Regions from separate parts of the Paenibacillus sp. FSL R5-0749 genome, predicted to be linked through region 3. Evidence: predicted binding sites of a transcription regulator. Region 3 holds the regulator's gene; each other region holds the start of a gene.
The links. Region 3 encodes Rex, which represses fermentation and respiration genes when NADH is low (regulators of the CRP and FNR family bind a similar motif). Its sites were predicted from a motif close to TTGTGAAATATTTCACAA; they were not measured.
Positions count from the first base shown of each region.

Region 1: the regulator Rex is predicted to act here: its motif matches at 2,268-2,285, upstream of MKY85_RS28260 (cytochrome ubiquinol oxidase subunit I).
Region 2: the regulator Rex is predicted to act here: its motif matches at 2,861-2,878, upstream of MKY85_RS16945 (L-lactate dehydrogenase).

Region 1 covers NZ_CP152005.1:6,336,301-6,340,412, forward strand. Annotated here, with positions in the region: gene cydB (cytochrome d ubiquinol oxidase subunit II) at 1-786, opposite strand, end outside; gene MKY85_RS28260 (cytochrome ubiquinol oxidase subunit I) at 731-2,146, opposite strand; gene MKY85_RS28265 (hypothetical protein) at 2,616-3,917, shown strand; gene MKY85_RS28270 (glycosyltransferase family 2 protein) at 3,914-4,112, shown strand, end outside.
Region 2 covers NZ_CP152005.1:3,848,688-3,852,799, forward strand. Annotated here, with positions in the region: gene MKY85_RS16930 (MBL fold metallo-hydrolase) at 1-836, shown strand, start outside; gene MKY85_RS16935 (hypothetical protein) at 980-1,189, opposite strand; gene MKY85_RS16940 (YCF48-related protein) at 1,338-2,615, opposite strand; gene MKY85_RS16945 (L-lactate dehydrogenase) at 2,951-3,880, shown strand.
Region 3 covers NZ_CP152005.1:4,257,264-4,261,375, forward strand. Annotated here, with positions in the region: gene MKY85_RS18850 (DUF5590 domain-containing protein) at 1-526, opposite strand, end outside; gene MKY85_RS18855 (amidohydrolase) at 566-1,870, opposite strand; gene MKY85_RS18860 (redox-sensing transcriptional repressor Rex) at 1,857-2,510, opposite strand; gene dinG (ATP-dependent DNA helicase DinG) at 2,730-4,112, opposite strand, start outside.

The DNA of each region.
Region 1 (4,112 bases), 2.1 Mb from region 3:
CTGACGAACGAAGTATGCCGCAAGCGCAAGTAAAACTGCACCAAGTACAACCATGATCCACAGTGCCCAGCCGCGAACGGCGAACACATCGGTCATAAAATACGTCAATATCGCATACACGGCAAGCAGTACAGCCAGCGGCAGCATCAATTTTTGCGCTGTATTCAAGGCACGCTCTCTGAGTTCCCCGACTGTTCGTAGGGAGGCAAACAGCAATCCATGAACCAGACACAGCAGGGTTACGCTCAAACCACCAATTACAGTGTACGGATTAACGATATCCAAGAATCCTGCGCGCAACTGCATCTCCCCATCAATGGGCAGACCCTTCATGAACGTGGCAAAGACTACGCCGAACAGGAAAGGCAGGAGCGCGCTGGATACCACAATGATGATATCCCATGTTTTGCGCCAACGCTGCTGTTTCATTTTACTGCGGAATTCGAAGGCAACCCCGCGACCAATCAAGGCGAGTAATACGACCACAAGCGGCAGGTAGAAACCACTGAACATCGTGGCATACCAGTGCGGGAAGGCAGCAAACATGGCACCCCCTGCTGTAATCAGCCATACTTCGTTACCATCCCAGAAGGGACCAATCGAGTTGATCAGGGTCCGGCGTTCACGGTCCGTTTTGGCAATAATGCCTGTAGACATCCCCACTCCAAAATCAAAACCTTCCAAAAAGAAGAAACCGACAAACAATACGGCAATCAGCAAAAACCACAACTCACTTAGTGACAACGGAATAACCTCCATCCACGCCGAACGGATCGGCCGACTCATCGTGATCTTCCGGCTTCTCGACCGCAAATGGCCCTGCCTTGATCTCACGTACGAACAGGTATACCATCACGATTACAAGAACCGTATACGCGGCGGTAAAAGCAATTGTAGAGAACAGGATCATTCCTGCGGATACGTTCGGTGAGACACCGGCTTCGGTCGTCATATAGCCAAACACTGTCCACGGCTGCCTGCCAACCTCGGTCATGATCCAACCAGATGTATTAGCGATAAATGGCAGAGAAATAGCAATTACCATCAGACGCATGAACCACTTTCCTGCAACCTCCAGCTTCTTGCGCATGGCCAGAAACGTACCATACAGGGATAACAAAATCATTAAGCCACCTGCTGCGATCATAATGCGGAAACTCCAGAACGTTGTTCGTACCGGCGGGATGTAATTCCCCGGTCCATACGTCTGCTCATACTCGGCTTGAAGCTCCTTCATGCCTGTGACACTGCCGGAGAACTTGCTGTAGGACAGGTAACTGAGCAATCCAGGGATTTTGATCTCACCGGTATTCTCCTGTTTGTCTGGATCGATAAAAGCAACTACCGTCCATGGTGCCGGATCTTCTGTCGTCGTCCATGTGCCTTCACTGGCTGCCATCTTCATCGGCTGTGTCTCCACCAGATATTGCGCCTGGAAATGCCCGGAGAAAGCTACACCCAATGAAGAAACGAGTCCAATGATGATCGCAATATTAAACGATTTGCGGAAGATCTCCACATCCTGCTTCTTCATCAATTTGTAAGCACTGATCCCGGTGACAACGAAGGCACCTGTCATCAATGCCCCAAAAATCGTATGCGGGAACTCAACGAGAAGCTGACCATTGGTGATCAGTGCCAGGAAATCATTCATCTCGGCTCGGCCGTTGTTGATCTCAAACCCGACGGGATGCTGCATAAATGAATTGGCTGCCAGAATCCACAGCGCGGACAGGAATGTGCCGACAAACACCAGCCAGATGCAGGCCAGATGCACTTTTTTGGACAAACGATCCCATCCGAATATCCACAGCCCAATAAATGTAGACTCCATGAAAAACGCGAGTAACGCTTCAACAGCCAGTGGCGCACCAAACACGTCCCCCACGAACCGGGAGTACTCGGACCAGTTCATGCCGAACTGGAATTCTTGCAGAATACCTGTGACAACCCCGACGGCAAAGTTAATCAGGAACAGCTTGCCCCAGAACTTGGCCATCGTTTTGTAGATTTCCTTCCCCTTAACAACGTACAACGTCTCCATGATCGCAACCAACAGTACAAGACCGATGGATAGCGGGACAAAAAAGAAATGGAAAATCGTTGTAAGCGCATATTGGATACGCGATAACATAATCGGATCCATACTGTTACCCCTTCTTTCTGTTCACTTCGCAGTATGCGTATTTGGCATTGAAGCTGCACCTTCGCTGTCTGTCCGCCAAATACGTTGATGAACGTATTGTGCCAGATTCCCTATTTTATACATGTGAGAATTATCACAATCTCCGCGTTTAGAGCAAAAAAAAAGTGATCCTGGTCACACAAAAGATAAAAATCAGCCTTTTGTATTGCCAATTCAAATATCTTTTTTACAGTATCGAGAAGGTGTAGTGAAGCCGAAATTAGAGGATTGGAGCTTAAGGAAGCTCTATAATGGCTTGCCTACTTCATCTATTCATGGAAGATACTCATGTTTGGGACGGAATGCCCATATGTTAGTCTCAGGCATATCATGCGAAGTGCCGTGAGGGCTTTACATATGAAGTGGAAGCATGGAGCACATGCATAGTGAAGGACGCTCCTTATTACAGTCAAGGTGAGGTGAACGATTCATGGAAAAACCTGCGCCGTTACCAAGTGAAGACTCCGAAGCCAGTCCGGATAAGGCCCGTGCAGCTGTCGCAGAACAGCCCCCTGTCCGTTATGTTCTCTTCCCTCGCAAAGGAGGCTGGTCATCCTTTCCCTATCCCGATATTGCTGCACTGCTGTCGATTGAGGGCGAGGTCTACTATGTCAGCAGTCTGACGCAAACAGAGGATGTACCTGCGGTGATCACTGTAATCTCCTTACCTGAAGCCGAGCAGCTATTGATGGAGCCACGTACTGTGGCAGTGGTTACTCATCCCTACTGGCTCATGGCTGCAGCTTCGCTGGAACCAGAGCTATGTATTGTCCTGCTCCCTGAGCCTGTCGGAGACGAAGCCTCTTCTCCCCTGTGGGAAAGCAGTATTTCCAAACTGGTGGGTATCGCTGATCTGGTAGGTACATCCTCCGAAACACGATATATGAAGCTATTATTCCAAGGCGTACGCGCCATCTGGCTGGGAGGCGAAGATCCTTCACAAGCGGGTACGGTGCAAAAGGATAATCTCGAAGTCCCTCTCCGGGACTACGAACTGTTCTTCCTGCATGCGCTGCGGCAGATCCTGTCAGGCACTCCGGATAGCGTTACCCTGCTTCAATGCAGTGTACGTGCTGATTTCTATCGCCAGCTTCGAGCCAAAGCAGGGGCGCATGAGACCATATCCTTTTTGCTCGCAGCCTATGAGTACTTGCTTGAAGATTCTCGGGCCATCCAATCATTACAAGAGGCATTCACCCAAGCGGTCCTGAATGGTCGAAGTGATTGTGTGATCTCCCACTATCGCTTCCTGTCTGCCATCCATGCCCGGGCCGGACAGTTGGAGGACGCCTTGCTGGTGTACGGAATTAGTGCAGCCGACGAACAGGAACGACATCATTATGAACAGTTATGTCGCTGGTTGGAGGCAGGAGAAGATCAACTTGTACGAGCGGAATTACTACGTATGAACGATGATTATGGAACCGCGCTGCGCACCCTGGACGAACTTGGCGGAGAAACCGCGAGACATTGGAAATTCCGCATTTATCAGGAGACAGGTCGCGTGGAAGAGGCACTAGCGCTGGTGCATGCAGTCGATATTCAGGATGATGCCAGTCGCCGGGATTATCAGCAATTATCCGGAAGTGTGCTGGCCCTGCGAGGCGACAGACACGGGGCAGTCAGACATTTTCTCGAAACGGCACTGGAGGATGAAGATGCGCTCGCCCGGATCGTCGAGCTGGAGTTGTTGGATCATGCCGTACAGCAATTGCTTGGGGAGGTGCCATGATGCTGGACCCGAAGAAACGCAGGCAACAGTTGAATGGGCCGATGGTGCACAGGAATATCCGAACCGAAACCACTTACACGCCAACGGTAACAGTGGATCTGACACATACAGACGCATCGGGAGAAGGCGATCAACCGCCGAATCATGCACAGCCAGCGCAGAACATCCGAAGCCAGGTGCATCACTGGGGCGGTC
Region 2 (4,112 bases), 410 kb from region 3:
AATTGAATTACGGTACAGATTACAAGTTTATTCCTGTAACTTCAGTGGGAAGTGGTGTGGGGACTGAAATACGACCTGATTTATTTTGCTACACGATTCAAATTGTAAATATCTGTTTAGTAGGTAACCCGAAATCTGACGATTTCGTTTTAGTAGATGCCGGAATGCCAAAGTCAGCAAATGAAATAATTTCTGTCATTGAGGAACGTTTCGGTGCAAACAGCCGGCCCAAAGCAGTAATTTTGACCCATGGACACTTTGATCATGTCGGAGGGGTGATCGAACTCGTAGAACACTGGGGAGTTCCGGTTTATGCACATCCATTGGAGATCCCCTTCCTCACAGGGGTTAAAAGCTACCCGGAACCAGACCCTACGGTTGAAGGTGGTTTGGTAGCAAAGATGTCCCCAGCTTTTCCTAACGAACCAATAAACCTTGGAAGTCATGTACAAACGTTACCTCCGAACGGAACTGTACCCCATATGCCAGGATTTAGGTGGATTCATACCCCAGGACATTCTCCCGGTCATGTTTCGTTGTTTAGGGAAAGTGACGGAGCATTAATCGCAGGTGACGCCTTTGCTACTGTAAAACAAGAGTATATGTATAAAGTATTAAATCAGGAATTGGAGATAAGTGGACCCCCTCGCTATTTAACAACAGATTGGGAAGCTGCAAAGCAATCTGTTGTTAAACTTGAGAGTTTAAAGCCATTGGTTGCTGTAACTGGCCATGGACTACCGATGTCTGGTGAATTACTAACAACAAGTCTGAGAAAACTGGTTAATGAATTTGACCGTATTGCCATACCGGATTATGGAAAGTACGTAAACTAATTTTTCCCTTCGAGCATAGTACTGTGAAGTGATATGAGTGCGCCTGTGGAAATGTGATTTTTTCAGTTGTTTTCAAAAAAAGAAAGCCCCCAGCAGGGGGCAAAACGTTGATATATCAGCTTTTTTTTGATCAGTTTTGATGACTAAGCGTACATCATATCCATAAACCCGCGAGTTACTTCTCCACCTTCGGCTGGTTCGGGCTGGTCTGCCTTTGCGTGTTCTGCCATGCAAGCCTTCACTGCTTCTTCTGTCGTACAACGATTGGCATCATCACATGTGTAGCATAATTGAAGCATATATCTGGTTAAATCATCCGCCTGCGTGAATTGAGTCTGACCGTTGGTTCTCATCTTCATCACTCCTTCTCTTGTTGAGTTAAATATATCACTTTCTAACAGCTTTATTTGTGATTTATTTCACAAACTAAACAAAAAAAGAAAAGGAACCTTTCGGCTCCTCACTTTCCCTATATTTAATCACATCGATAACACTCTACTTTTAAAGCACTTTCCAATGTACACCGCCGTCCATCGTTTGCAATAACAACGATCTTTTGGCATCTGTATTCTCAACCAATATCCAGCCAAGTTTGGAGGTAATCATCTGAATCTTCACGATCTCCGGATAGTCTTCAAGAATTTTCTCCAGTACACTGCTCGCAGGAAGAGCGCTCCATGTTTTGCCCGCATCCTTGGTGTGGTAGGTTATGCCCTTTTGCATCGCCCAACCTTCTAGAGCGTTCAGAAATACCGGTGAAAGGTTACGATTCGGACCCGTTTGTTTATTCAAAGTAAAATTGGATAGCTTCCAGCTCTTTCCACCATCTGTAGTGAAAAAACCATTAAATGTCGTGCTCTCCCCTTGAGAACAGGACATTGACATCCAGGCTGACTGTGCTTCACGTCCGAAAAATTGGGGTGAACTGACACTAAAATTACCACACCCGTTGAATTTGTTTCGATCAAAGAAAGATGGTCCTTTATCCCAGTTCTCTCCACCGTCTGACGTTACGTACAACTTCGGTGTGCCGAACTCAATCGCCGTCAGGAAACCATGCTTCGGATCGGAGAAGGTCATACCTGTTGTGTATCCACGTTGAGAAATCTCTTCTGCTTCCTTTTTGCCATCTTCATCACTGGAAGACATCCGATTCCAGGTGATTCCACCATCTTCGGTAAAGTACAGTTTCTTGTCCTGCTTACCAATAGCGGTATCCACCGTGGTGAGAATCCATCCTTTTTCAGGAGATACAAAGGAGATCGCAGTCACTTTATCCGTCTTGGAAAGCGATGATAGACTCCAACTTACCCCTCCATTATTGGTACGAAGCACCATGGTGTCTGTTCCACCCATGCCTTCGCGAACAATCCAACCGTGCGTACGATCTACAAAATAAATGCTTTGTCCATATTGAGGGTTAGCCGGAAACTGTACATTTTCCGAAGGTGAAATATTGGTCCAGGTCTTTCCTTGATCCTGTGTATAGTACAGACGCAGCGCATTACGCGTCACCCCCCATGCCAACCCTCCATTGTCATTAAGCAACTGGAAATCGGTCAAACGGGTCTGTATTTGATACTTGGCCATATCCGCAGATTCTGTACTGTTGACAGGGGGAACGACAGTTAATGTCTGCCCTGTATTCCCAGCATCCTCCTGCTGCTGCGGAGGTTCTGCTTCCGGAGGTTGATCTGAGTCGGTGCATGCAGCCAGTAAGGCTGCTATACCTATAGACAGAAATGCTGTCTGCGCGATTTTGATCCATTGCGAACGCAAGTGGGTTCCACCTCTCTCATCCAATATACAGGCGCGCATGCCTGTCCTATGGCGTTATATTTACGATTCATCAGAATCCACTGCTCCTATTCTACCACAAACCTTGCGTAAAAGGCTCATTGCCCCCTCTAGGGCTGCCCACTCCCTTTTTCCAACTGAAGATCTGGGCTAAGTGTTGCACATTAATTACCATTCATTTCATCCTAAACTGTTTTTCGACGGAATAATTGGTAAAAAGACATGTAATGTGAACTATTTTATAGACAACACTCGCTTTCTATTCTGTAATCCCTTAATATGGATGGGAGTATAACCCAAAAGGAGTGGATGTGAACATGACAAATAGTGCAGCATTGAAACCAAGTCGTGTCGTGATTGTAGGCATGGGTGCGGTGGGAACAACAACGGGATACACGCTAATGTTGAGACAGCGTTCGTCCGAGTTGGTATTTGTGGATGTGAATCATGATAAGGCAACCGGCGAAATGCTGGATATGAACCACGGTCTTCCGTTTACGGGAGGCGTGAAAGTATGGGCTGGCGATTATTCCGACTGCAAAGATGCAGATATCATTATTATTACAGCAGGTGCCTCCCAGAAACCAGGCGAAACCCGGATTGATCTGCTGAAGAAAAATGCAAGCATTTTCAAAGAAATTATTGAGCGTATTACTGAAGTGAATTCTCATGGTATTTTGTTGATTGCAACGAATCCTGTAGATATTTTGTCCTATACTTCATGGAAACAAAGCGGATGGCCTGCTTCCCGTGTCATCGGTTCAGGCACATTGCTCGATAGCGCACGTTTCCGTTACCTCATTGGTAAGAATAAAGGGATCGACCCACGTAGTATTCACGCCCACATTATTGGTGAGCATGGTGATTCCGAAGTACCGGTATGGAGCCTGGCTAACGTTGCAGGAACAGATCTGGAATTGGATGAAGAAACACAGCAGGATATCTTCGACCGTACCAAAAATGCAGCGTATGAGATTATTAATGCCAAAGGGGCCACTTCCTATGCGATCGCCCTTGCTCTGGACCGCATTGTAGCTGCAATTCTCGGCAACGAAGGCTCCGTTCTGAACGTGTCCACGTTGCTTGAAGATTACAATGGCGTATCGGATGTATATCTGGGCGTCCCATGTGTTGTTGATCGCAACGGTGTGCGCGAGATCCTTCCTCTTCCGTTGAATGAAACCGAGAAAGTGGCTTTCCAGGCTTCTGCTAACAAATTAAAAGAACAGATCGCTGGCTTGGAATAATCCGACTGCTTATCATTCATGTCGTGAACGATTAAGCACGTTAACCGTTGTGATTTAACATATCTGTCATACCCAAAGGGACCATTGGAGTCTTCCAGTGAGAAGCTTCAGATGGTCCCCTTTGGTTTGATTTTGATTATAACTATGATTGTGAATGTGATTATGATTATGATTATGATTATGATTATTTAAATTATAAGTTAACATAATATATATTATGTTATTATTTCTC
Region 3 (4,112 bases):
TGTTCGGGAGTGTGTAAACCAAGTCTACCTGTTCTCCATTGCTAAAACGATAAAACCGATAGTGGTTATGCGTACCGTCTTTATAATACACTTGCCACACATATATTCCATTCACAACTCCGGGCATGATTCGTTTAATCTCACCGGCTGGAACTTCGGAACTAAAGCGATTGCGTATCTGTGCTTCGGACATGCCATTCTGCAGCAGTTCACTGTGTATAGCGTTAGCACCTGTAGCAGGTTGATTGTTTGCATCGAATTTAACCCAGACCATAACATCCTGGTTATCCTTGTTTTTGCCGAGCAGGGTCCAGTAGATGTTGTCAGAGCCTTCTTTATCTCCCCAGATGTACTTACGCAATTCATCATAAGATGTAATGCCCAGTTGCTCCTGTGCTGCCTGTATGGCGAGCGCTTCTTCCTTACGCTGGTCCTGTGTGACATACACGTAATAACGCTGAAGTCCAAACAGAATCAGAACCAGTGCAAGCAGCGAAATCCATATCCACTTCTTTTTTTTCTTCAAAAGCCGAACTTCCTTTCCTTATGATGCTCCGCAATGCAATTAACGAGCAAGCAAACCATCAAATGCCAATTGAGACTCACGCAAAATGCGCTCTTCATCCAGCGTCAGACATTCGCCATGTTTAACCACTTGTTTCCCATCTACCCATACGTGCTCCACATCTTTGGCAGAGGCTGAATAGATCGTATGCGAGATCAGGTCTGTATGTGGGTAGAAGTGTGCCTGTTCAATGTCCAAGGCGATGAAATCAGCCTTCATGCCTACCTGAAGCGCTCCGGTATTGTTCAGGAAGATGGATTTAGCACCATACGAAGTTCCGAGTAGTAACGCTTCGCCCGCTGGCACGGCAGTCGGATCACCAGACACACCTTTGTGGATCAATGCAGCCAGTCTCATTTCTTCAAACATATCCAGGTTGTTGTTGCTTGCCGGTCCGTCGGTTCCGAGTGATACGGTAACTCCCGCTTTCAGTAACGCAGGTACCCGCGCAACACCGGAAGCGAGTTTCAGGTTACTTCCCGGGTTATGCGATACAGCCACATCATGGCGGGCCAAAATTTCAATCTCTTCATCATTTAGATGCACCGCATGTGCTACCAGGGATGGACGGGAGAAAAAGCCCAGTTTCTCCAGATGTGCCACAGGACGCAGTCCATAGTCTGTAACGTTCTGCTCCACTTCACGAAGCGTTTCCGACATATGTGTATGCAGAGGAAGGTTAAGATCATTTGCGACCTGTACAAGCTTCTCTATGTAGTCAGGAGGGCATGTATATGGTGCGTGTGGCGAGATTACGGTTGTGATGCGGCCATCTGCCTGTCCATTCCACTCACGCGCAAACGCTGCCGACTCCTCCAGCTTCCGCAATTGCTCTTCTTCCGAGCACAACCCGATTACACCACGTGCCAGTGCTGCTCTAACGCCGGATTGTTCCACAACTTTGGCAACCTGATCCATGTGATCATACATATCCAGGAAAGCTGTAGTTCCGCCTTTCAACATTTCAAGCACGGATAGCGAAGTTCCCCAATATACGTCTTGTGAAGTCATTTTTGCTTCCATCGGCCACATTTTTTCCTGCAACCATACTTGTAACGCAAGATCGTCCCCGTGTCCTCTGAGCAACGACATCGCTGCATGACCATGCGTATTGATCAGACCCGGCAGGAAGAACAATCCTTTTCCATCCACTTTGGTACAATTTTCGTCTCCATCCGGCAATGTCTCACCAATATGCACAATCTTGTCATTCTCGACAACCATGTATCCATGAACCACGTTCCATGTCGTGCCTTCATTAACGGCAAATTTGCCGTTGTGAATTACCCATCTATTTGTTGTCATCTTCCTCGTCGTCCTTTCCAGTCTCCAAGTAATAGGCCAAACTAAGCAGATCCGTTGTAAAGTCAGCATGGTGAATGCGGATATGTGGCGGTGTTTTTAGAATGGTTGGTGCAAAATTAAGAATCGCTTCGATTCCCGATTCAATAAGTTGATCGGCTACATTTTGAGCTTCCGTATCCGGAACTGTAATAATCCCGATGCGGATGTTATCCGTCTTAACCGCTTCCGTCAATTCATTCATTGGTTTTACCGTCAAACTGTTGATTTGACTACCAATCTTCGGTCCATATGCATCGAATACAGCAACAATCTTCATGTTGTCTTTCAGATATGCGTTGTAGTTGGACAAGGCCTGTCCGAGGTTACCCGCACCTACCAGAGCTACATTAATTTGCTGATCAATTTTGAGAATGTGACGAATTTTCTCGATCAAATAGGATACATCATACCCGATCCCTTTACGACCAAAATCACCGAAGTAAGCCAGGTCTTTTCGAATTTGGGCCGGATTCAGATCCAGCCTCTGTCCAAGCTCTTGAGAAGAAACAGTAGCCACCTCACGCTGATGCAACTCGTTCAAATAGCGCAAGTATACAGGCAGACGTCGTACCACCGCTTCCGAAATTTTATCCGATTTCATTCTTGCTCCCCCTTACCAATGCCACGATAAAATAGTAGATGAAAAGATGAGCATTCTGTATAAACTCAAAGATAGACGTGACATTTTATACAGAATGCTCTTTGTAATTTAGGTTATAAGTTCTTACGTGCAACTGCTTTAATCGGATACGGAAATATCTAATAAAGTTTAACGCCAAACGATAGTGTCATGCAATGATATAACGAACAAAGTTAACCATTATCCTTGTTCATTAACAGGTTTTTCTAGCCACTCGGTAATTCGGGGAACCATCTGCTCCGTGAGCATATGCTCCATTTTGGGACCAGGTAATGAATATAAAAAGAATTTGCCATAGTACGCTTCGATCACACGTGTATCATAAACAATGACAATACCTCTGTCCTTCGCTGTTCGCACCAATCGGCCAAATCCTTGCTTGAAACGAATGACCGCTTGCGGCACAGACAGTTTCATGAATGGATTTTTCTTTTGCTCCTGGAGCAATTCACTCTTGGCTTCCACCAACGGATGATTCGGCGGCTGGAAAGGCAGGCGCACAATAGCGAGACAGGTCAGGGCTTCTCCCGGGATATCTACACCCTCCCAGAAGCTGCTTGTACCCAGAAGTACCGTAGCTTTGGCATCTTGGAACCTGCGAGTCAGCTTGGAGCGGCTTCCACTGTCCACACCTTGGCCCAACAACGAGATGTCGTTACCTGACAGTGCCTCCTTCAGCGGATCATAGACCTGGCGCAGCATCTTGTATGAAGTAAACAGAACCATCATGCGTCCACGGGTGGCAATTGCGGTCTCTGCGAGTGATTGCACCAGCATATTGACAAAGTGCGCATCACCCACACTGCCTTTCACACTCGGGAAATCACGCGGAATCACTAGAAGTGCCTGATCGCGATAATTAAAAGGTGATGGCAGCATCGACGTTAACAGCCGATTATTTTCAGAGGCTTCCTGTAAGCCAAGCTGCTCAATCATGAACTGGAATGACTTATCTACAGAGAGCGTAGCCGATGTAAGCACAACACTTTTCTTTTTATCAAAGAACAAATCCTTCAGTTGTGCACTGACATCGACAGGTACGGCGTACAGTTGAAGAGATTTACTGCGGAACTGACCGCTGGCTTCCATCCAGTACACCGTTTTGGCATCATCCATACGCATGAAGAATCGCAGATTCTCCTTCAATGTGGTCAGATCTTTCAGCAGTCCTGTAATGTCCGTAATCAGACTATCCGATTGATAATCATCCTGATCCTCTTTCACCTCAAGCAGCAATTTGTCCCCTTTGCGAACCAAATCGCCCAGAGTCACATAGATCTGGTTCTCCAGATCCTGCAACTCCTGCCATTTCGCAGGTTTCTGAGATGCCTTCAGGCGCAGGGAAAATTGCCCTGTCTCTCCCGGTGAAGCATCACTTCGTTCAGGCAAAAGACCGAACAGGGCATCGCTCATACGATCCCACAGTTCCTTAACCTCGACAGCTAGCGGGAACATCTGATCTACCATGGAGCCCCATTGCACCGAATTTTCATGCCCGGATAACTGCGAACGAAGCATAGGCAGTTGTCCATTACGACTGTCTTTAAACAGACGGGTCAGGGT